Regions from separate parts of the Streptomyces sp. NPDC127084 genome, predicted to be linked through region 1. Evidence: riboswitches for the same ligand, from Rfam matches in the RefSeq annotation. Region 1 holds a riboswitch; each other region holds the start of a gene.

Region 1 (7,710 bases):
TGGCCCGCGGGGCTCTGGGCCGCGACGCAGATCTGCTCCAGCTTGACCCAGACCGCCCAGCTGCCGAGTGGGGTGAGGGTGGCCTGGCCCTCGCCGAGGGTGAGCGCGCCCACGGCGGCGAGGCCTTCCAGGGCCCAGTCCATCAGCGCGGGGAGCAGGGCGTCGGGGACGGTCCGGTCCTCCGGGACGGCCAGGGACGAGACCGCGGCGCTCGGCGAGGCCTCGGTTGCCGGGTCCCCGTCGGGCTCGCGCTGCGGGGGTACGGCCGGGTCAGGGCGGGGGGCGCGGGGGGTGACGGGCACTTCGCAGCGCTCGTCACGCAGCTCGGCGACACGCTGCTGGAGCAGGTCCAGCAGGGCAGGCGCAAGGACGGGACCACCGGAGAGCTGAAGGAGGGTGAGGACCTGGGGGATGGCTTCGACGACTTCGGCGACGGCCGCGGGAGCGACGTCATCGGGTGCTGGGTGGATCAGCGACCAGGCGTCGAACAGGGCGACCCAGCCCCGTAGCACGGCGGTGTCATCGCGGTCCCAGGCGTTGAGGCGCCAGCCGGGGCGGGCGGTGCTGCCGTGGAGTTCGACAAGCCCGGCGAGACGTGCGCGGTCCCAGCTCGCGCTCGCCTGGTCCGGTGACAGCCCCAGCGCCGCCGCGGCCTGTTCCCGTACGGCGGTGCGCACGGCCGCGTCGGGGCCCGCGGCGGCCCAGCGGGCGATACGGACGGCGTCGGCGAGGGCCTCGCGCGCCTGACGGGCCAGTTCGGCGGCCGGCGGAGTGCCCTCTGGCGGGCGCGGAGCGGGGCGCGTACGCCGGTTCGCCACGACGCGTCGGGCTGTGGCGGTGGGACGGGGACGGACAAGACGGAGCCTGGAGTCGCGCACGTTACGGGACGTCACGGGGAGCAGTCTTCCCGCTGTCGGCCCGAAAGCCCAATCGGAAAGCGGGATCCCCTTGTCAGGATCCGGTCACGGGGTGGATGCGAGCCCGGGACAGGGCCTCTCGCCGACCGCTCGGGGTCGCTCACGGGCGGACCGGCAGCAGGCACCGGTGCCGCCCGGGGCGGCTGGTCCGAGGGAGGACGCTCAGATCAAGGGGGTGAGGAAGCGGCGGAGGGCCTCTTCGTAGCGTGCGGGGTCGGCGTTCCACATCGCCGCGTGCGGGGCTTCGGTGACGGTGTGGAGGCTGACCAGGTCCGGTCGGCGGGCCGCGAGATCCCGGGCTGGGGCCCAGGGCGCGATTCGGTCGTCGGGGCCGTGGAAGATCAGCGTGGGTACGCCGAGACTGCCCGGGTCCGCGGCTTCCCGCAGCCGGTCGCCGTGCAGCCCGGTGCGCCCCTGAGCGGCACGCACCGCCAGTGGGAGGAGCACGGAGGGGGTGTGGCGGGCGGCCGCCAGGGCGCGCAGTGTGTCCTCCCAGTCGAGCACCGGGGAGTCCAGGACGAGCCCCGCGATCCGGTCCCGTAGGGCCGAGTTGGCTGCGGCGTGCAGGGCCATCGCGGCTCCGACGGACCAGCCGTGGACGATCACGCGTTCGGCACCGGCGCGGACGGCGTACCGGATGGCCGCGTCGAGGTCGCGCCACTCGGAGTCGCCGAGATGGCCGAGGCCGTCGGGTGACCGGGGCGCGCCGCGGTCACCCCGGTAGGAGATGGCCAGTACCGGTACCCGCCGCTCGGTGAGGAACGGCATCAGGTTCAGTACGTGCTCGCGGGTGGCGCCGAGACCGTGCACGGCGATGATCCATGTGCTGCGGGGCCCGGGGACGAACCAGGCGGGCAGGGGTCCCAGTTCTCCGTGGACCTCCACATCCTCGTGGTCGATGCCGAGCGCTTCGGACGGCGTCCCGCTGTGCAGCCGCGGGGTGAAGCGGACCTTGGTCCCGATGTCGAGGCTGCCGTGGCCCACGCTCTCCAGCCGGCGGACGACGGTGTCCGCGGCATGGGGGACGTCTTCGAGTACCGGGCCCACAACCGCGTGGACCCCTGTGCCGGCGAGCCCGTACATACCGGGGCGGAGTGAGGCGAGGCTGCGGGTGAGCGTGATCCGGCCCGGCCCCGTGGCGTGCACGGTGAGCCGGGGCTCGCCGGGTACGGGGCGTTCGGGCGCGGCCTTGAGTGCCGCGTCGCTCGCGTACCGGCCCGCGGCGAACGCGGCGGCTCCGATACCTACCAGGGTGGTGACGGCCGTTGCCGTCGCTGTAGCCGGGCGCACCGTTCCAGTGTGGTGACGTCAGCCCCGGGCTGCCAGTGGGCGCGCCACCCTGAGTGACGTGCCGTGCACCGACCAGCGGATCAGCCGGTCAGCCGGTCAGCCCGGCTGACCGTAGGTACGGAGCTTGTCGCGCACCTCATCGACCTGGGTCCGTGAGAGCAGGCTCGGCCCGCTGCCGGGGACGGAGCTGGCGGTGAGCCATACGCGGCACATCCACTCCAGCTGGGCGGTTCGGTCGTAGGCCTGGTCGAGCGTGGCCCCGTAGGTGACGGTGCCGTGATTCTGGAGCAGGCAGCCCGTACGGTCCGCGAGTGCGTCGAGCATATGGGTGGCGAGCTGCTCGGTGCCGTAGAGCGCGTACGGGGCGACGCGGACGGGTCCGCCGAGGGCCGCCGCCATGTAGTGGATCAGCGGCAGCTCGGTGACCAGCGTCGATACGGCGGTGGCGTGCACGGCGTGGGTGTGCACGATGGCGGCGGCGTCGGTGGCGCGGTAGACCGCCAGGTGCATCGGCAGCTCGCTGGTGGGGATCAGCTCGCCCAGCACACGGCGTCCGTCCAGATCCACACCGACGACGTCCGGCGGACCGAGCCGGTCGTAGGGCACCCCGGTCGGTGTGACGAGCACCACATCACCTGCCTCGGTGGGCACACGGACCGAGACATTGCCCGAAGTGCCGACCACGAGCCCGTCCGCCACGGTCCTGCGGGCGGTGGCGACGAGATCCGCCCATGCCCGTACGACCGACGGGTCCCGCCGCACTTCCCCCAGCTCGGGCTGCTCGCCCCCTCGCCGAACGCTCATGTGCTGATCATGTCAGGGACCGGGTGATTCCGCGCCGTGCACGGGCTCCCGTTCCAGGCCGAGCGGCCGTACTCTCCTAGAGTCACTCCTGAGCCGTGCTGAGTTCATCTTCCGTTCACTCAGGTTGCTTACGTTCGACCGGCCACTGACGTCCAATAGAAGCCTGGGTAAATGGAACACATCACGCTTCTCCTCGGGATCGTGATCATCACCGCTCTCGTGTTCGATTTCACGAACGGTTTCCACGACACCGCCAACGCGATGGCGACGACCATCTCGACCGGGGCGCTCAAGCCGAAGACGGCGGTGGCCATGTCCGCCGTGCTGAACCTCGTCGGCGCCTTCCTGTCCGTCGAGGTCGCCAAGACGATCTCCGGCGGGCTCATCAACGAATCGGGCATCCGCACGGAAGTCATATTCGCGGCGCTCGTCGGCGCGATCCTGTGGAACCTCCTCACCTGGCTGCTCGGCCTGCCCTCCAGCTCGTCGCACGCCCTGTTCGGCGGCCTCATCGGCGCCGCCGTGATGTCCGCGGGCTTCTCGGCCGTCAACTACGGGACGATCGTCACCAAGGTGCTGATCCCGGCCGTCGCCGCGCCGGTGGTCGCCGGTCTCGCCGCGTTCCTCGCCTCAAGGCTGACGTACAAGATCGGCAACGGAGCGGACGACAAGGCGACGACCAAGGGCTACCGGGCGGGCCAGATCGCCTCGGCCGGGCTGGTCTCCCTGGCGCACGGCACCAACGACGCGCAGAAGACCATGGGTGTCATCACCCTGGCCCTGGTCACCGGTGGTGTCCTCGTCCCGGGCTCCAACCCCCCGATGTGGGTCATCGTCTCCGCCGGTGTGGCCATCGCGCTGGGCACCTACCTCGGCGGCTGGCGGATCATCCGCACCATGGGCAAGGGCCTGACCGACCTCCAGCCGCAGCAGGGCTTCGCCGCCCAAACCAGCGCCGCGACGGTCATCCTGGCTTCCTCGAACCTGGGCTTCTCGCTCTCCACCACCCAGTCCTGCTCCGGTGCCGTGATGGGCGCGGGCCTCGGCCGCAAGGGCGGTGTGGTCCGCTGGTCCACCGCCACCCGGATGTTCGTCGCCTGGGGTCTCACCCTTCCGGCGGCCGGTCTGGTCGCCGCCGCGGCTGAGTTCCTCACCAGTCAGGGCACCTGGGGCACGGTCACCGTCGCCGTCCTGCTGGTCGCGGGCTCGGGCGCCATCTGGGCGGTGTCGCGCCGCAAGCCGGTCGACCACACGAACGTCACGGCGGAGGAGACCTCCGGGATCGCCGAGGCTCCGGGTGTGGTGACCACCGCCATCGCGGCCGTGACCCCGCCGCCCACCCTCGCCACGGCCGAGGAGCTGATGGCCACCATCCCCGCTCCCGCCGGCGAGTCCACCCCCGCCCCCACCGCTTCGGTGTAAGGGAAGTAAGGAAAAACGAATCAGCATGAAGATCGACTGGGCAGCTCTGGGCTCCGTCTTCGGCGTGAGCCTCGTTGTGACCGTCGCCCTGGTGGGACTGTTCACCCTGGGCATCGCGGGCCTCTCCAAGCAGGAGGCAGCCGCCGCGCAGGGAGGCTCCGCCGGCCTGGCCCGCACGGGCGCGTACGCCTGCTTCGCGCTGTGCGCCGCGGCCGTGGCGTACGGGATCTATCTGATCGTCGCCTGACGATCGGAACGGACGACCGGTAGCAGCGGTCAGCAGCACGGAACAAAGAGCCGGGAGCCGGACATCCCAGAAGGGGTGTCCGGCTCCCGGCCTGTGTGCGCCTCGGCTGAACCGGCCCCCGGACTTCGCAACCCTTGATGTGGGCCTGCGCACACTGTCCCGCCGCAGGTCAGAGGTGAGTTGACGGGTGTTCGCGGCCCATGGTGGACTTCCGGGGCCACTTACGGCGGCAGAAGAGGAAGCCGGTGCGAATCCGGCGCGGTCCCGCCACTGTCACGGGCGCCACCCCTTCACCGGGGCGCGTGCCGAAGCCAGGAACTCTCTCCCGCCGGATCACGTCGAGCCAGGGCGCGGACCCTGAGTGAGGACGCACATGCCTGCCGAGCAGCGGGCGCCGGGGGGACTTGTCCCTGCTGTCGCTGTCCCTGCCATCACGTTCGCGTACGGTGCCACGGCCGGACTCGCCGGCGACCTGCTTCTCGGCGATCCCCGCCGGGGTCATCCGGTCGCCGCCTTCGGCCGGGCCGCGAGTGCCGTCGAGCGCCTGCTCTGGCGCGACCACCGCGGCTGGGGCGCCCTGCACACCGCGGTGTGCGCCGGGGGCGCGATCGCCGCGGGCGCGCTGGCCGCCGCTTCCGTACGCCGTTCCCGTACCGCTTCCCTGGCGCTGACCGCCGCCGCCACCTGGGCCGTCGTCGGCGGTACGACACTCGGCCGGGAGGCCAGGGCGATCGGCGGGGCCCTCGAGGCGGGTGACATCGAGACCGCCCGTGAAAGGCTGCCCCATCTGTGCGGCCGTGATCCGCAAACCCTGGACGGTCCCGGAATCGCCCGCGCTGTGGTGGAGTCCGTCGCCGAGAACACCTCGGACGCCGTGGTGGGCGCGCTGGTGTGGGGCGCGGTGGCGGGGGTGCCCGGTCTCGTGGGCTTCCGTGCCGTGAACACCCTGGACGCCATGGTGGGCCGCAAGTCGCCCCGCTACCGGCGCTACGGCTGGGCGTCGGCCCGGCTCGACGATGTGGCGGGTTGGCCGGGCGCCCGGCTGACCGCGGGCCTCGCGGTGCTCGCGGGCGGGGACCCGCGCGGTGCCGTACGGGCCTGGCGGGCGGATGCCGCGAAGCATCCCAGCCCCAACGCTGGTCCGGTGGAAGCGTCGTTCGCGGGCGCGCTCGGGGTACGTCTCGGGGGGACGCTCTCCTACGGCGGGCGCGTTGAGCACCGGCCCGTGCTCAACGGCCCGGGCAGGACCGTCGGGGTGGCGGATATCGAGCGCGCGGTGCGGCTGTCGCGCCGCGTGGGGGTGCTGGCGCTCGCGGTGTGCGCGGGCGCACGACTTGGGTGGGGAGCGGCTGCGGCCATGAGGGGGAGGCGGAAGTGAGCGGCGGAGGACTGCTGATCGCGGGAACCACGTCGGACGCGGGCAAGAGCGTCGTCACGGCGGGTATCTGCCGGTGGCTGGTACGCCGGGGTGTGAAGGTCGCCCCTTTCAAGGGGCAGAACATGTCCCTCAACTCCTTCGTCACCCGCGAGGGCGCCGAGATCGGCCGGGCCCAGGCCATGCAGGCCCAGGCGGCGCGCGTGGAACCGTCGGCGCTGATGAACCCGGTGCTGCTCAAGCCGGGCAGCGACCGCTCCAGCCAGGTCGTGCTGATGGGCAAGCCGGTGGGCGAGCTCAGCGCGCGGGGCTACCACGGCGGCAGACAGCAGATGCTGTTCGAGCCCGTCGTGGAGTGCCTGGAGAAGCTGCGCGGTACCTATGACGCGGTGATCTGCGAGGGCGCGGGCAGCCCCGCCGAGATCAATCTGCGGCGCACCGACATCGTGAACATGGGCATCGCCCGAGCCGCCCGCCTCCCGGTCGTGGTGGTCGGGGACATCGACCGGGGCGGGGTGTTCGCACAGTTCTTCGGGACGACCGCGCTGCTCGCGCCCGAGGACCAGGAGCTGGTCGCGGGCTATCTGGTCAACAAGTTCCGCGGCGATGTGACCCTGCTGGAGCCGGGCCTGGAGATGCTGCACGGACTGACCGGACGGCGGACGTTCGGTGTGCTGCCGTACGCCCATGGCCTCGGCATCGACGAGGAGGACGGGCTGCGGGTGTCGCTGCGGGGCGCCGTACGCGAGTCGGTGACCTCCGCACCGCTGGGCGAGGACGTACTGCGGGTCGCGGTGTGCGCCGTACCGCTGATGTCCAACTTCACCGATGTGGACGCGCTGGCGGCCGAGCCCGGTGTGATCGTGCGGTTCGTGGACCGCGCCGAGGAACTCGCCGACGCGGATCTGGTGGTGGTGCCCGGCACCCGCGGCACGGTGAAGGCCCTCGCCTGGCTGCGCGAACGCGGTCTCGCTGACGCGATCGCACGGCGGGCCGCGGAAGGCAGGCCGGTGTTGGGGATCTGCGGTGGCTTCCAGGCACTCGGCGAGCACATCGAGGACGAGGTGGAGTCACGCGCGGGCGAGGTCGACGGGCTCGGACTGCTGCCCGTGCGGGTGCGGTTCGACCGCGAGAAGACCCTGGCCCGGCCGGTGGGCGAGGCACTCGGCGAGCGGGTCGAGGGCTATGAGATCCACCATGGCGTCGCCGAAGTGCTCGGTGGTGAGCCCTTCCTGGACGGCTGCCGGGTCGGTGCCGTCTGGGGCACCCACTGGCATGGCTCGCTGGAGAGCGACGGCTTCCGGCGGGCGTTCCTCCGGGAGGTCGCCGCGGCGGCGGGACGCCGCTTCATACCGGCGCCGGACACCCGGTTCGGGCTGCTGCGCGAGGAGCAGCTCGACCGTCTCGGCGATCTGATCGAGGAACACGCCGACACCGCCGCCCTGCTCGAACTGATCGAGCGCGGCGCGCCCGCGGGCCTGCCCTTCATCCCCCCGGGCGCGCCATGAGGCGGGAGACTCCAAGCCCGGTGCGGGCGAAAACCGACGAACGCAGCCACGTGCCCACTCGGCGCGAGCGGGAAGCACGGGAGGACCGGAACGTATGAGTGGTGCTGTGCACTATCCCTTCACCGCGATCGTCGGCATGGACGATCT
Region 2 (7,710 bases), on a different contig from region 1:
GCGTTGCTGGTTCTTGATCCACAGACCCGAGTTGAAGGTGGAGTGGGCCAGCCAGCTGCCGCCGCCGTACGTCGGCGAGGTCAGGAAGGCGCTTCGCGACGAGAAGCCCGCCGCGCGAAGCCGCTTGGTGCCGTCCGCGAGCACGGCGTCGACCTGCGCGGCCATCGCCGGGTCCTGCACGGCGCTGCGGCCGTAGCTCTCGATGAAGGTGAAGATCACGTCCTTGCCGCGCAACCCGCTCAGCAACTGGTCGGGCGGTGTGGCCCGGAAGGCGTCCACGCGGGACTCCTTGGCGAACTGCTCCTTGTCCTTCAGCCCCGCACGCACCTGGTGCACCCGCTCCTGGGCCAGATCGGCCGTGGTCCCGGCGGCGAACGGCAGCCCCACCGACGTCTGCGGCCCGAGCAGCGCCAGCACCATCCACAGGCAGCCGAACACGAAGGTGCCCTGGGTTGCGACGGCGCTGTGCCGCACCACGAGGTGGCTCACCCGGACGACCGCCAGGGATATGAGGGCCAGCACGGCGAGTACCAGGAGCACCACCCCGATCTCGGCGGCCACGGCGCCCGCCCTGCCGACGGAGTCCTCGAGGAACGACGTGGCGTCGTCGAACAGGATCCAGTCGAGTACGAGGTCGAAGGGCCGGTCGAGTACCGAGAAGAACCCCATGTCGAGGAACTTCAGGACCGTCAGCACCCCCAGCACCGCCCCGCCGACCGCCGCCGTGACGCGCCTCGCGCGCGGGCGCAGGGCCTGGAGGACGAGAAGGAGCGCGGTGCCGAAGAGCGCTTCGACGGGGATGCGGAGGAAGACCCCGGACGTGAGATAGCCGGACTTGTTCGGTACGAGCAGGGCCAGGAACACCAGCAGCGCGGCGAGTCCGGTGGTGGTACGCCGGACGACGCGCGCCGCGCCCGGATACCGGCCGCGCCAGCCGCGGACGGGGGCCGGTGCGGTACTGGCGGGAGGGGCTTCCGCCGTGCCGGGGAGGTCCGGGACGCCGGCTATGTCGGGCTCGGCTGCGGTCTGTCCCGGCAACCGGACCACTGCCGGCCGCTCTACCTCATCCTGCTGTTCTTGCGGTTCCTGGCGAGAGCGCGTCCAGAGCGGCACCCGAACATCCTTCCGTGCTGGCCCGGTGAGCACGACGGCCCGGACCCGTGAGGCCCGGGGTCGCCGTTATCAGTACGGTTCGGCGATGCCATCGGTTCAAGCCGCTGCCCGTGCCCCATGATGGGGCAGCCCCCACCACTCCGGGAGTCACCCGTGTCTCAGATCACCAGGTCGCGCACCGCACGCCGCCTCTCCGTCCTCACCGGCCTCAGCGGAGCCGCGTTCGCGGCCTCGCTCGCCTTCGCCGTCCCGGCGGCGGCACATGTGGAAGTCGAGGCGGAGGGTGCCGCGGCGCTCGCCGAGAACGTCACGCTGGACTTCAGCGCCGAGTCCGAGTCCGACAGCGCGGGCATCAGCAAGATGGAGGTCATCCTCCCCGCGGGCATCCTCCCCTCCGACGTCACCTACAAGTCGGGACCGGACGGCTGGAAGTTCGCGGCCACACCGCGCGGCTACGCCGTCTCCGGCCCCGCGGTCGGCGTCGGCGAGGACGTCGAGTACTCGGTGACCGTACGGCAGCTGCCCGACGCCGAGTCGCTGGCGTTCAAGACCCTCCAGACGTACGGCGACGGGCGCGTCGACCGCTGGATCGAGCTGGAGGAGTCCGGCGGCGGCGATGGCGACGGCCACAGCCACGGGCACGGCAATCCGGCACCGATGCTCGCCCTGAAGCCTGCCGCGCCGGGGGCGAAGCCGGTGGCGCCCAGCCCGAGCACCGTCGCACCGGAGAAGTCCCCGGCCAAGTCGCCGGAGAACGCGTCCGCCAAGCCCGCGACCGGACAGCAGGGGGCCGAGCGGCAGGACGCCCAAGGCGCCCGGGAAGACGGCTCGTCGCCCGTCCCCGCCCTGGTCATCGGTGCGGTGGTGCTGGCGGCCATCGCCGGGGGCGGCTACTGGTGGAAGCGCCGGAGCACCGCTTCCTGAGGTCAGGCGGTCGGTGCCGCGGCGATCAGCCGCAGATTCCACCGCCCCGCGTGCCCGGTGAGACCGACAGCGGACAGCGGTGGCACATCGAGCCGCCAGAACGCGGGCAGCGGCGCGCCGAGCGCGTGCACGCTCGCCGCCCGTACGACCGCGGGCTCGACCACGGCCAGCACGCGCCGTCCCGAGTCCTGGGGGAGGGCCTGCGGAAGTGCGTCCAGCCAGCCGCCGATCCGCAGGCATAGCTCGCGTACGGACTCACCGCCGTGCGGCGCCGCCGCCGGGTCGGTGGTCCACTGCCCGACCGCTTCGGGACCTGCGCCGGGACCCGTGCCGGCCACCACTTCGGCGAGCGAACGGCCCTGCCAGGCCCCGTAGTCCAGGTCGCGCAGCCGGGGTTCGACCGACGCGTCGAGCCCCAGCGCGTCAGCGGTCTGCCCGCACCGTACGGACGGCGCCCTGAGCAGCACCGGGGCGGCGGGCAGCGCGGACCGTGCCGCTTGTGCCTCGCGTACGGCCCGATCGTCGAGCGGACCGTCGCCGAAGCGCGCCTCGCCGCGTACCGAGGGGCCCGCTGCGGCGCACAGCAGTGTCAGCCTGACCGACATATGGACGGATCCTTCCGTGTGATGAAGATCGCTGGTCACAGGCCCTATTGGCGGCGGGTTCACGGACCGCTACCCTCTCATCCGAAAGGATGACGGCAGACACGGAAGACCGGTGAGAAACCGGCACGGTCGCGCCACTGTGTGCCAGACGGTCAAAATCCCTCAGGGACGGGGCCGTCGGGTGAGTCAGACCCGTGACCGTCATCGCGTGCACCACCGAAAGCGGGACGCGTGTTCCCGAGGAGGTCCGGTATGGCCCAGTCCGCCATCACCCCCGAAATCCCCGTTGCCCAGCCCGTCATGGCGAAGCTCCCGGTCCGCGTCGTCGCGCCCTGGGCCGCCTTCTTCGGCCTGCTGATGCTCGTCCTGCTGTACTTCGTCGGTGCCGAACAGGGTGCGTTCTCCGTGTTCTCCGGCGAGGGCGTGCACGAGTGGGTCCACGACGGCCGTCATCTGCTCGGCTTCCCGTGCCACTGACCCGTACCGCTGAACGACTGATACGTACGGGACAGGACAACCGCACATGAATTCCGCAACTGTAAGGGCTCTGCTGGTCCGCGGCATGCTCGCGGGCGTGCTCGCCGGGCTGCTCTCCTTCGGGCTGGCGTACCTCGTCGGAGAACCGCAGGTCGATGCCGCCATCGCGGTCGAGGAGGCGGGCGCGGCCCACCACGGCCACGGTGGTGGCGCCGGCGAGCCGGAAGAGGAGCTGGTCAGCCGCGCCGTGCAGGCGACGGCCGGTCTGAGCACGGCCGTTCTGGTCTACGGCACGGCACTCGGTGGCATCACCGCGCTGGCGCTGTGCTTCGCGCTCGGCCGTGTGGGAGCCTTCGGTGCCCGCGCCACGGCCGCGCTTGTCGCGGCGGGCGGTTTCGTCGCTGTCGCGTTCGTGCCGTTCCTCAAGTACCCGGCCAACCCGCCCGCCGTCGGCGACCCGGATACGCTCAACCAGCGCACCGCGATGTTCTTCCTGATGATCGTGCTCAGCGTGCTGCTGCTGATCGGTGCGGTGCTGATCGGCAAGAAGCTGGCACCGCGCTGGGGCAACTGGAACGCGACGGTCGCCGCGGGCGCCGCCTTCACCGCGGTGGTGGGGATCGCACTGGCCTTCCTTCCCGCGGGCGACGCGACTCCGGAGCACTTCCCGGCCGATGTCCTGTGGCAGTTCCGTCTGGCGTCGCTCGGCGTCCAGGCGCTGCTGTGGGCCGCGCTCGGGCTGATTCTCGGCGAGTTCGCCCAGCGGGTGCTGGAGCCCAAGGCCGCCACGTCGCAGGCGCCGCGGGAGTCGGCCGCGCCGGTGGCCGCGAACTGACCGAGCCGGCGAGCGAGACGACGACGGACCCCGCCTGGGGGCGCGCCAGGGCGGGGTCCTTCTCGTTGGTCGCGTCAGTCGGTCAGGTCATACCAGGACCCGGGCGGGCCGCCGCGTGAGATGCGTGGTGAGGAAGGCCCAGATCGCGGGCGCCATCCACTGGGCCGGGTCCTCCTCGCCGCACAGGCTCAGGTTCGCGAGCTTTCCCTGGGGGAGCGCGCGGGCCAGTTCCTCGGCACTTCCGGGAACGACCAGGGTGGGTACGGAGACGGTGGCGAGGTCGACGTCGGTGCCGACGTCGGGGGCGTCGATGACGACCGCGGCCCCGAAAAGCTCGGGATGGCCGGCCGCGGCTCGCAGCGCGATGACGGCTCCCAGGCCCGTACCGCCGACGGCGGCGTTGCCCGCCAGTCCGAGGTGGCCGGCGAGCGCGGCGGCGTCGTCGGCGTCCCGCGCCTCGGACAGGATGACGGTGTAGCTGTCGGTGAGCCGCCGGGCCAGCGGGAGCAGACGACCGCTGTCGCTGTGGTCGTGGCCCTCGCACGAGCCTGAGGCGTGCAGCAGGACCACGGCCGGGCCCGTGCCGAGCCGGGTGGCACGCAGCAGACGACCGTCACTGGCGGGATAGCTGAACGTGTCCATGCCTCGCCCTCCGTCGCACGTCATGCGTCTTATGCTCAAGAGTCGAGGAAGTTGCCCGTTGCAACCATCCGGCAGTCGTCCGGAATCGCCCCCGCCGAGTGGCTGGCGTTTCCCCGCCGTCCGGCCGGAACGCACCTGGGGCGCGCTAGCCGCCCATCATTGCCCCGCATGGTACGAAACGGTGCCAATCGGGTAAGTGGTCCGAAGGCGAGTGGAGCACACGTGATCCGGGTACTGGTGGTCGATGACGAAGCCCTGATCCGTACGGGCTTCCAGCACATCCTTGACGCGGCGGACGATATCGAGGTCGTCGCGGCGGTCCCCGGCGGCGACGCGGTCAGGACCGCCCAGGAACTGCGCCCCGACGTGGTGCTTCTCGACATCCGGATGCCGGACGTGGACGGGCTCACCGTACTGGCGGCGCTGCGCGGACTGCCGCGGCCACCGGTGGTCGCCATGCTCACGACCTTCGACATGGACGAGTACGTGGCGACGGCGCTGCGCTCCGGCGCCGCCGGTTTCCTGCTCAAGGACACCGACCCCGAGGCACTCCCGTATCTGGTGCGGACCCTGGCCGAGGGGGGCGCGGTGCTGTCCTCCAAGATCACCCGCGCGGTCGTGGACCGCTACCTCGAAAGCGGCGCCGGCTGCCAGGAGAGCACGGCGCGCGGCCTCGGGCTGCTGACCGAGCGGGAGCGGGATGTGCTCGTCCTGGTCGCCGAGGGGCTGTCCAACGGTGAGATCGCGGCCCGCATGCATCTGAGCACCGGCACGGTCAAGGACCATGTCAGCGCGATCCTCACCAAGCTTCAAGTGGGCAGCCGGGTCCAGGCAGCGCTGCTCGCCGAACGGGCAGGCATGCTCAGGCCATCGACGCGCGCGGAGGAGCGGCCGGCTGCTGCGCGAACGGACGACCGGCCGGGGTGCGGCCGTACCGACGACCGGTCGGTGGGCGCCCGGCCCGCGAGTGAGCACGCCGAAGACCGAACCGGCGCCGGTGGGCAGGCGGACGACCGCACAGGGGAGGCGGCGCCATGATCCCCCGCGGAATCATGCACGGCGCCGTGGTCGACCACACGGTGGCCGAGCACAGCACCCTGCCCCGGCGGCTGCCCACCCCGGCGGTCAACGCCGCCCTCGTCGCGTTCTCCATCTTCGACGCCTGGATCCAGGTCGGCACCCATGACCCCGTGCTGCTGGCCTTCGCGCTGGTCGCTGCCGTGGCGCTGCTGCTGCGCCATCGACTGCCGCTGCTCACGTTCGTCGTCACGCTGCCCGCTGTCATGGTCTCCGACGCCATCTTCGCCGCACTGGTCGCGCTGTACACGCTGGCCTCGCTCACCCGCCACCGCGTGCTGCTGGGCGTCTGCGCGCTGGCCTTCACCGTCTGCGACAGCATCAAGTGGCCGTCCGCCTCCATCGACCTCTCCAGCACCCAGGGCTTCGTCTCACTCGGCTACTCGGCGGCCACCGCCGCCGCGCCCGTCTTCCTCGGCCAGCTCGTCCAGACCCGGCGCGATCTGTCGCTGCGCCTCGCCGAGATCTCCGAGGCACGTGACCATGAACGCCTGCTGACCGCCCAGAGCATGCTGTCCCAGGAGCGCGCACAGCTCGCCCGGGAGATGCACGACGTGGTCTCCCACCAGGTGAGCCTGATCGCCGTAAGGGCCGGGGCGCTCCAGGTGGGCACCCGCGACACCGAGGTACGGGACGCCGCCGCCACCATCCGGCGCCTGAGCGTGCAGACGCTGGACGAGCTGCGGCACATGGTCAGCGTGCTGCGCGCCTCCGGGGGCCGCCCCACCGAGCTCACCCCGCAGCCGTCCGTGGCCGACCTGCGCCGACTGGTCGACAGCAGCGGCATCGACGTGGAGATGTGCACGGAACTGCCCGACGGCCTCCCCGCGCCCGTGCAGCGCGCGATCTACCGCACCGTCCAGGAGGCACTGACCAACGTGCGCAAACACGCGCCGGGCGCGACGGCGACGGTGCGTATCCGTCATGAGGAGGGCGCGGTACGTGTCACGGTCACCAACTCCGCACCGACCCGTCCCGCCCTCCCCCTGCCCAGCGCGCACTACGGCCTCGTCGGCCTGCGCCAGCGCGCCGCGCTGCTCGGCGGCACGGTCACATCGGGTCCCACTGCGGACGGCGGCTACGAACTGCACCTCGAACTCCCGGCCGCTGGCAGCGCGACCTGACCGGCGCCTTACTACCTCAGCCCCTGCTCACGGCCCTGCCCCACTCAGAGCCCTGCATCCGAGCAGGGCCCTGGATCACAGGCCCTCCTGCTCCAGCTCGTGCCTGGCGGCGAGCAACTCCCGGCGCGCCTCCTCACTCACCACAGGGAACCGGGGGTCGAGCTCCATCAGGGTGTGCACCAGCACCGCGGAGGTGCAGATCCGGGCGAACCACTTCCGGTCCGCCGGCACGACGTACCAGGGAGCCGCCCGCGTACTGGTCTCCGAGAGCATCTCGGAGAACGCCCGCTGGTACTCGTCCCAGTGCCGCCGCTCCCGTACGTCAGCCGCCGAGAACTTCCAGTTCTTCTCGGGTACCTCGATCCGCTGGATGAACCGTCGGCGCTGCTCCTCCTTGGAGAGGTTCAGGAAGACCTTCACCACCCGGAACCCGTTGTCGGTGAGATACCGCTCCCAGTCGTTGATCGCGCGGTAGCGCCGCTCCCAGAGCTCGGGGCCGCGGGCCTCCCGCGGCAGCCGCTGCCGGTCGAGATGCTCCGGGTGCACGCGTACGACGAGGACCTCCTCGTAGTGCGACCGGTTGAAGATCGCGATCTCGCCGCGTGACGGCAGTCTGCACGCGTATCGCCAAAGGAAGTCATGGCCGAGCTCTTCGGACGATGGCACCTTGAAGCTGCTCACCCGGACGCCCTGCGGGTTCACCCCGCTCATGACATGCCGGATCGTGCCGTCCTTGCCGCCGGCGTCGAGGGCCTGGAGGCACAGCAGCACACCGTGGGTGCCCTGGGCGGCCAGCCGTGTCTGGTACTCGGCGAGCAGTTCCACACCGGTGCGCAGCAGCTCCTCGCCCTCCCGCTTGCCCAGGTGCGCCTTGTAGCGGGGGTCGAAGTCCTTCGCGAGGTCCACCCGCGAT
Region 3 (7,710 bases), on a different contig from region 1:
CCCGTTCCCGTATGGGTGGACGGAGTTCAGGGTGACGTGCGGAATCCCGGTACGGGGATGCGGTACGACTTCCGCGTCGACGCGGTAGACCTCGGCCAGGAGCTCGGGGGTGAGCACCTCTGCGGGCGATCCGGTGGCCACGACACGGCCGCCGTCCATCACGCAGATCCGGTCGCAGAACGCCGCGGCCAGGTTGAGGTCGTGGAGGGCGACGACCGCGGTCACACCGAGCCTGCGGACGAGGCGCAGCGTATCGAGCTGATGCCGCAGGTCCAGGTGATTGGTCGGCTCGTCCAGCACCATCGTCCCGGCGCGCTGGGCCAGTGCACGGGCGATGAGCACCCGCTGCTTCTCGCCGCCCGACAGCCGGCTGAAAGGGGCGTGCGCCAGCCCGGCGGCGTCGAGGTTGCCCAGCGCGTCCATGACGATGCCTCGGTCGTCGGTGTCGTCGCCATCGAATGCCCGCTTGTGCGGAGTGCGGCCCATGGCCACCACGTCGTACACCGACAGCTCGAAGTCCCCTGCGGATTCCTGCAGGACGGCGGCCAGCCGGCGGGCGAGGCCCTTGCCGGACATCCGCCGGACGTCCTCGCCGTCCAGGAGGACGCGCCCCGATGTGGGGCGCAGCGCCCGGTAGACCGTACGCAGCAGGGTCGACTTGCCCGCGCCGTTGGGGCCGATGAGCCCCACCACCTCGCGCGGTGCCACCTTCAGTGACACCCGGTCCACGAGCACCCGCCCGCCCACGACCACCGACAGGTCCTCAGCGGCCAGCGTGCCGGGCGCATCCGTGACCGTGACCGTCTGCGTCATGCGGACCTCCGCCGCATCAGCCACAGGAAGAAGGGGCCCCCGACCAGGGCGGTGAGAATGCCCACGGGAATCTCCTCCGGGCTCATGACGGTGCGCGCGGCCAGATCCGCGGCGATGAGGAACGCCGCGCCGAGCAGGGCTGCGGCGGGAAGAGCGCGTCGGGGGGGGGCGCCGCCCACCAGCCGCACCACGTGCGGCATGATCAGGCCGACGAATCCGATCTGGCCGCTGACCGCGACGATCGTGCCGATCATGACTGCGACGAGCGTGAACAGTGCGGCCCGGAAGCGGTGCACGTCCAGGCCGAGCGCCACGGCGGCTTCCTCCCCTGCAAGCAGGAGGTTGAGCGGACGGCAGACGCCGAGGAGGACGGCCGTCCCGAGGAGGACGGCACCGACGGGGATCCACACCACCGTCCAGGTGGTGCCGGCCAGTCCGCCGAGCATCCAGCGCATCGCCGACTGCGTCTTGTGCGGATCGTTGGAGGTGACGATGAGGAAGCTGGCGAGCGCGGACAGCACCTCGGCCGTCGCCACGCCAGCCAGCACCAGCCGCACAGTCGTCATCCGTCCCTCGGAACGGGCCAGGAAGTAGACGGAGACGAGGGCGGCGAGAGCGCCGAGGAACGCGGCCACCGGCAGGGAGAACACACCGAACAGGGTGACGTTGAAGACGAGGACCAGCACCGCGCCGACCGAGGCGCCCGAGGACACCCCGAGCAGCATCGGGTCCGCGAGGGGGTTGCGCACGAGTGCCTGCAGCGCCATTCCGGACACCGCGAGGCCCGCCCCCACGACGCCGGACAACAGCACTCGCGGCAGCCGGACGTCGATGACTATCGTCTCGCGGACCGGTGTCCAGGTCGGCTCGGCGAGCGAGGGATGCACGCGGTGCAGCAGGATGCCCCACACCTGGTCGGCCGGGACGCTGATGGACCCGGCCGCGATCCCGAAGGTGGCTGCGACGGCAAGCAGCGCGGCCAGCAGCACGAGCACGAGCGGGTAGGGCATTCCGGGGCGGCGGAGGGCGGCAGCGCCGGCCTCCGCCGCCCGCGTGCCGGTCGCCCCGGCCGCCGCGTCCGCCTCCTTCACGTCTGTGGTGTCGGTGGCGCCGGTCACTTGAACCGGTCCGGGTGGAGCTGCCTGGCCAGGGACTCCACGCCGGACGGCACCCGGACGCCCAGTACTGTGGACGACAGCGGTAGCACGGCGAACCGCTTGTTCTTGACGGCTGGTACGTCCTTGAGCGCCGGGTTCGCGAGCAGGAACTTCTTCTTGTCCTCGACCGGCTGGTCGCCGTAGTCGTAGATGACGATCACCTCGGGCGCGCGCTCCGCCACCTGCTCGAACGACACGTCACCGAAGGCCTTGTCCAGGTCGGCGAAGAGGTTCACCCCGCCGGCCAGCTCGATCATCTCGTTGCCGATGCCCGCGCCGCCGGCGGTGAAGGCGGTCTTGTCACCGCTGTCGTACACGAAGATCTTCACCCGTGTGGTACCGGCGAGCTTGTCCTCGACGGTGTCCAGCGTGCCGTGGAGCTTCTTCAACTGCCGCTCCGCCCGGTCCGGCACACCGAAGATCTTCGCCACGTTCCGGATCTCCTGGTCCATGGCGGTCATCGTCACCGGCCCCGACGGGCACTCCTCGATGTTCAGATAGGAGTTGATCCCGGCCTTGGAGAGCGCGTCGCGGCTGCGCCCTTCCTTCTCGTCGAAGGTGCTGGCGAAACCGCCGTAGGTGAAGTCCGGTTCGGCGGCCAGCAGTGTCTCGAACGAGGGGTACTCCTTCGCCAGGACCTTGATCCCGTCGTAGGCCCCCTGGTACTCCGGCAGGATCCTGTCATCGAGATAGGAGGTGCCCACCATGGACTTCTCAAGACCCAATGCCAGCATGACCTCGGTCGCATGCTGGTTCATCGAAACCGAGCGCTGCGGCGGACGCTGATAGGTCGTCTTCACACCGCAGTTGGACACGGTAACCGGAAACCCCTTGGCGGCGGGGTCGGCTGACGGGGCGTCCTTCCGCTCTGCCGTGCCACCGCAACCGGCTATCAGTAGGGCTGCGGCCATGGCCGACAGCAGGGATACCGGGCGCCTGCCCATCATGTGGTGGGTCCTCTCACGCAGGAAGCGGTCCTGCGCGTCCGGGCATCAGCCCGGAGCGCTCGGACTCGGGGAATGTGGAAAGTGGTGGCCGCGGCTCAGCCCGCGCCGCGGAGCATCTCGGAGCGGGCGCGCCGAGGCGGGGCGAAGGCGTGGTTCTCGAGGAGGTCCGGTCGATCTGCGACGCCCGGCCCACCCGCTCGTATCCAGGCGGCGACGTACTCGGTCGCTGCGGTGTCGTTGACGAGGCCGAACCAGGCCGCCCGGCCGCCGGCGGCGCGCCCCTCGGACGAGGGCTGTACAACGATCACGTTCGCCTGGTCACACACGTCGAGGCAGTCCGAGACGCGAACCGGCGCCTCTTCGGCGAGACGTGCGATCTGTCTGGCGTGGTCGACACCGGTCACCTTGGTGCTGCCACAGCAGCAGTCCCGGCACACCACGACCCGGCACGGAACCGGACCGGCTGATGATGGTCCTCTGGGCATCCCGACGAGCCCTCCTCTCCGGGGAAATCCGCCCCAGTCATTTCGAGGAGGCGACCGCGTGAGTCTCCTGGCTCTCGGGTCGTCGCTCGTCCCGACCTTCCCACCCGCATCCGGGCAGTGGTCTGTTCGGGATCCGCTCGCCGATCACAGTGGCGGGACCGCGCCGGATTCACACCGGCTTCCTCGTTCCGCCGTCGCCTTCGCCTGACATCATGACAGACGGACACGACAGGCCATAAGCCCGGGTGCCGGACCGGCCGGGGCGAACACGGCGCGCGAACACGGCCGCTCGCACCGCGCGCCTCCGCGGACTCCCGCGCGCCCTGTACCAGCGGCCGGTCCGTCCCTCGATCCGGTGGGTCCCGTACGGGCGACAGCGTGGGGCTCCGACTCCCCGACTCCGTCATCGCCGTCTACCACGGCGCCGAACTGCTCCCGCTCGCACTCGGTGGTCTGCTCACCGCCACCCTGGGCGCGCTCCCGCCCGCAGGGTGGGCCGCCAGGGCCCGGACCGCCACAGCCCTACGCTCCGAATAGGCCCTCAGGCTCAGAGACGGTACGTGCGCACCAACATGTTTCCGGGGCTTCAGGAACCCCTCCCCCGTCGCGCCCCGGTGACCCGTGCTGGTGCGCCTTCCGCATCAACAAACACACCGCCCCGTGGCGCGGGTCAGCCTGCCCGAGCCCGCCCCCTGCGGTCGGATGCCACTCGATGCCGTGAGCCTCGCCAAGTCGTTCGACGGCCAGGCGGTGCCCAGCGGTGTGGACCCTCGCCGTGGACAGGGGGAGCCGGTTGGTGATTGCCTGCCTCAACGGCGCTGGGAAGACCACCCTGTTGCGTCTGCTCGCCGACCGGGGGACGCCCGACAGCGGCCGGGTGGTGCGCGGGCACGGGCTGCGGCTCGGCTACTTCGCCCACGAGCACGAGACCCTGAACGAGGACCGTGGAACGAGGACTACCTGGGCCTGGTCGCCCTCGCCAGATACACGGTCGCCCGGCGTCCCCGGCGTCCCCGGCGTTGCCGCGCAGGGGGCGCCGGGCGACGCGGGCCGCTCAGGACCCCGTTGGCCGACGCACTCGACACGGGCAGCGACATCACCGCGGCCCTGCTGGCCGGCCAAGTGGCCGCCACTGAGCCCATCCTGGCGTCGACGAGCTGGCAGCGCGCGTCGCCGGCGGTCCGCGGACGAGGTCTACCCCGAAGCGGTGGCCGACGCCGACCACGCGTTCGCGATGCTGCGTCGCGGCCTGGCAGCGGACGGTACGTGATTGAGGCCCGGTGGGACCGTCAGCCGTCGATCGGCAGCAGATGGAAGTCGTCGAAGTGGAACCCCGGCGAAACGACACAGCTCACCAGCACCTCTTCGTCGCCCGCCGGACTGGCGGACTGCCAGCACCCGGCAGGGACGAGACCTTGCGGGCGCTGGCCGTTCGCGACATCGGGGCCGAGGACCATTGTCGAGGGGCTCTCGCTCGGCTCCTCACCCGTGCCCCCCAGACGCAGGTGCAGTGGGCCGCCGCGGTGCCACAGCCACAACTCCGGCGAGCGCACCGTGTGCCAACGGGACTCCTCACCGGGAAGCAGGAGGAAATAGATGGCCGTGCAGACGGACCGGCTGCCCGGGTAGTCGTCCGGACGCACGGTGATGTCGCTTCGCCAGGTCTCTTTGTACCAGCCACCCTCCGGGTGCTCGCTCATACCGAGCAACCGGGCGGTCTCGGGCTGATGCGGACTCATGACATCACCAGCTCATAGGTAGTTTCAGCGGGCTTCGCATAAAGGCACCCCACTCGATGTCATCGGGATCGATGTCCAGCCGAAGTGTAGGGAGTCTGCGTGCCAGGCACGAGAAGGTGGCCTCGATCTCGAGATGCGAGAGGTGGGCTCCGCTGCAGAAGTGCGGGCCTCGCCCGAAAGCCAGGTGGCGCTCGGTCGAGGAATCCGCATAGCGTGACGGTCGACAACTACGGGGCGCGGAGAACACACGCGGATCGTGGTTGGCCGCTTCGATCGAGGCGAGTACCGCTTCCCCCTTCCGGATCGTCCCGGACGGCAGGTCGACGTCCTCTGTCGCGACCCGCATGCTCGACAGCGCCGGCGAATGACAGCGGAGCAGCTCGTCGACAGCGGAGGACAAGTCGCCGGTACCGCCGAAGAAGCGGTAGAGGTCCGGATCCGACAGCACGGTGATGGCCGCTCGCGTGAGGATGTTCGTTGGGGTATGGCCTGCGATGATCATCATGAGGACCAGGTCGCACACCTCGGAATCGGACAGTTCGGCGCGCTCGTCCCGGAGGTTGATCAGTTCACTGATCAGTCCGTCGCCCGGTGCCTTCTCCACCGTCCGCACGATCTCGTTGACGCGCTCCGCATATGTGGCGGACTTCTCCTTGGCCAGCTCGATAGCGGCCGCACCGGTAGCGACCGAGCACAGGGCACCGAACCCGTCGCGCAGCTCCGCACAGCTCCCCAGAGGGATCCCGAGCAGCTCAGCCATGACGGCGCTTGAAAGCACGTTGGCGAACTGGTCGACGAAGTCGAAAGGCGGCCCTTGGGACACGAAGTCAGTGATGAGATCGTCGGCGATCTGGTAGATCCTTGGCCGCTGGCGCTCCACCTGCCCCCGGGAGAAAGCCTTGGTGGTGAAGCTGCGCAACCGCTGATGGCGTTGACCGTCCATGTTGATGAGCAGGCCGGAATTGGACGCCATGAAGTCGAACCCAGGGAGAAATCGCGGTCCTGTACTGTCGTCCAGTTCTCTCGCGAAGCGACTGTCCGACAGGACTTGCATGACGTCCGAATAGCGTACCGCGAGGCGGGCGACATCCCCGCTCGGCATCCGGACCAACCCGAGTGGGTCGTCCTGCAGACGTTGGTCGAGTTCAGTCGGTGGACCACCTCGCGGTCCTGCGGGGAAGGGGCAGACGGCAAGGTTGTCGGTCGTCATCACGTCTCCAGATATTCCTCATCTTGAGCCTCTGATTCCAGAATGACCAGACATCGAGCTCTTGTACCGTCCGCCGGTTCATCCGATGGCCTTTTTCAGCTTGTCGGAGCATCGCCAGTGACCCCAGCGACCGACCGGGCGCCGACAGGTGTACCGGAAGACTCCGTCCTGGCACACGTTCACCCATACGGAGAGCAATGAGGTGCGTCAGGGGAAGGAAGACACTCCCATACGCAGGGGGCGGGTATACCCGAGGTCTCCCTCGTCGATGGCGGGGGCCCGGTCCGTTGGGGTACCCGCACTGCCCGGCTCCCGCCGGCCAGGCCTCCGCCGACCAGGCCAAGATTCCAGGAGAGGACCACGATGAGTCTGCCAAAAGCGACTTTGGTGCGTAACCACTTTGAGGCCAAGGCATTCACGTACTACGACACCAAACGCAACGACGCCCTGAACCTGCAACTTGGCCATCTGGACGGCCTCTACCATCACCATTTCGCCGTGGGTGATTACGACCGGTCCGTACTGGAGTTGAGTGGCAGCGAGCAGCAGAGTGCGATCAGTCGTGAGATTCATCGACTCGAGACCCGGCAGGTGGACTCGGTGGTCACCGCTCTAGCACAATTGGGAGCGCATTCCCGAATCCTGGACGCCGGATCGGGGCGGGGAGGTACCGCTTTCCTCCTGCACCACGTACTGGGCTGCCGTGTGGACGGCGTGAATTTCTCTGCGTACCAGAATCAGTTCGCCCGCGACCAGGCGCAGCACCGGGGTGTAGCGGAAATGGTGAGATTCCACGATCTCAACATGACGGACACTCACTTTTCTGCTGAATCCTTCGACGCTGTCGTCACCAACGAGACGACGATGTACGTAGAGCTCGGAGAGGCATTCTCCGAATTCGCCCGCGTCCTCAAACCGGGTGGCCGGTACGTGCTGCTCACCTGGTGTGTCGATGACGCCCTCGCTCATGAGCAGTCGGTGGAGACGAAGATCGACGCCCACTACCACTGCCGTACGCACAGCCGACACGGCTACCTGCGCTCTCTGCTCGACGCCGGCTTCGTTCCGTACCAGGTTGACGATCTCACTCAAGCAGCCATCCCGTACTGGGAACTGCGTTCGCGGTACGACCTGGCCACCGGTATCGAACAGGCGTACCTCGACGGCTACCGCAGCGGCCGCATCAACTACATCCGCATCGTCTCCCGCAAGAAGGGCTGATCCGATGTCCACGACGCCGCCGGCGGTTCCGGGGGTCATCGAGCGAGCCCGCGTCTTCGTACGCCCGGCGCTCGCCCAGGCGGTCGCTCGCTTCCCCTCCGGTCTGGAGCGTGTCGCCGGGTACTACTTCGGCTGGTG

The links. A riboswitch is a leader RNA that binds a small molecule or an ion and turns the genes downstream of it on or off. The one in region 1 is predicted to bind cobalamin.
Region 2: linked by a shared signal. The riboswitch ahead of ACFWI9_RS21980 (CbtB-domain containing protein) and the one ahead of ACFWI9_RS15990 (cobalamin biosynthesis protein) in region 1 are both predicted to bind cobalamin.
Region 3: linked by a shared signal. The riboswitch ahead of ACFWI9_RS29235 ((2Fe-2S) ferredoxin domain-containing protein) and the one ahead of ACFWI9_RS15990 (cobalamin biosynthesis protein) in region 1 are both predicted to bind cobalamin.

What each region holds. Positions count from the first base shown of each region.
Region 1 is NZ_JBHXFA010000058.1:27,299-35,008, reverse strand. It holds gene ACFWI9_RS16015 (hypothetical protein) at 1-893, opposite strand, end outside; gene ACFWI9_RS16010 (alpha/beta hydrolase) at 1,080-2,207, opposite strand; gene ACFWI9_RS16005 (class II aldolase/adducin family protein) at 2,304-3,011, opposite strand; gene ACFWI9_RS16000 (anion permease) at 3,183-4,433, shown strand; gene ACFWI9_RS15995 (hypothetical protein) at 4,459-4,680, shown strand; cobalamin riboswitch at 4,876-5,025, shown strand; gene ACFWI9_RS15990 (cobalamin biosynthesis protein) at 5,054-6,058, shown strand; gene ACFWI9_RS15985 (cobyric acid synthase) at 6,055-7,563, shown strand; partial or broken gene ACFWI9_RS15980 (ATP-binding protein) at 7,658-7,710, shown strand, end outside.
Region 2 is NZ_JBHXFA010000097.1:20,710-28,419, reverse strand. It holds gene ACFWI9_RS21995 (sulfatase) at 1-1,038, opposite strand, end outside; gene ACFWI9_RS21990 (DUF1775 domain-containing protein) at 1,276-2,037, shown strand; gene ACFWI9_RS21985 (histidine phosphatase family protein) at 2,040-2,642, opposite strand; cobalamin riboswitch at 2,687-2,855, shown strand; gene ACFWI9_RS21980 (CbtB-domain containing protein) at 2,895-3,119, shown strand; gene ACFWI9_RS21975 (CbtA family protein) at 3,166-3,954, shown strand; gene ACFWI9_RS21970 (alpha/beta fold hydrolase) at 4,042-4,596, opposite strand; partial or broken gene ACFWI9_RS21965 (response regulator) at 4,819-5,466, shown strand; gene ACFWI9_RS21960 (sensor histidine kinase) at 5,649-6,797, shown strand; gene ACFWI9_RS21955 (polyphosphate kinase 2 family protein) at 6,873-7,710, opposite strand, start outside.
Region 3 is NZ_JBHXFA010000179.1:2,309-10,018, forward strand. It holds gene ACFWI9_RS29220 (ABC transporter ATP-binding protein) at 1-813, opposite strand, end outside; gene ACFWI9_RS29225 (FecCD family ABC transporter permease) at 810-1,823, opposite strand; gene ACFWI9_RS29230 (ABC transporter substrate-binding protein) at 1,928-2,917, opposite strand; gene ACFWI9_RS29235 ((2Fe-2S) ferredoxin domain-containing protein) at 3,013-3,402, opposite strand; cobalamin riboswitch at 3,440-3,642, opposite strand; gene ACFWI9_RS29240 (hypothetical protein) at 3,781-3,939, shown strand; partial or broken gene ACFWI9_RS29245 (ATP-binding cassette domain-containing protein) at 4,063-4,369, shown strand; gene ACFWI9_RS29250 (cupin domain-containing protein) at 4,692-5,141, opposite strand; gene ACFWI9_RS29255 (cytochrome P450) at 5,146-6,351, opposite strand; gene ACFWI9_RS29260 (SAM-dependent methyltransferase) at 6,715-7,572, shown strand; gene ACFWI9_RS29265 (polyprenyl synthetase family protein) at 7,577-7,710, shown strand, end outside.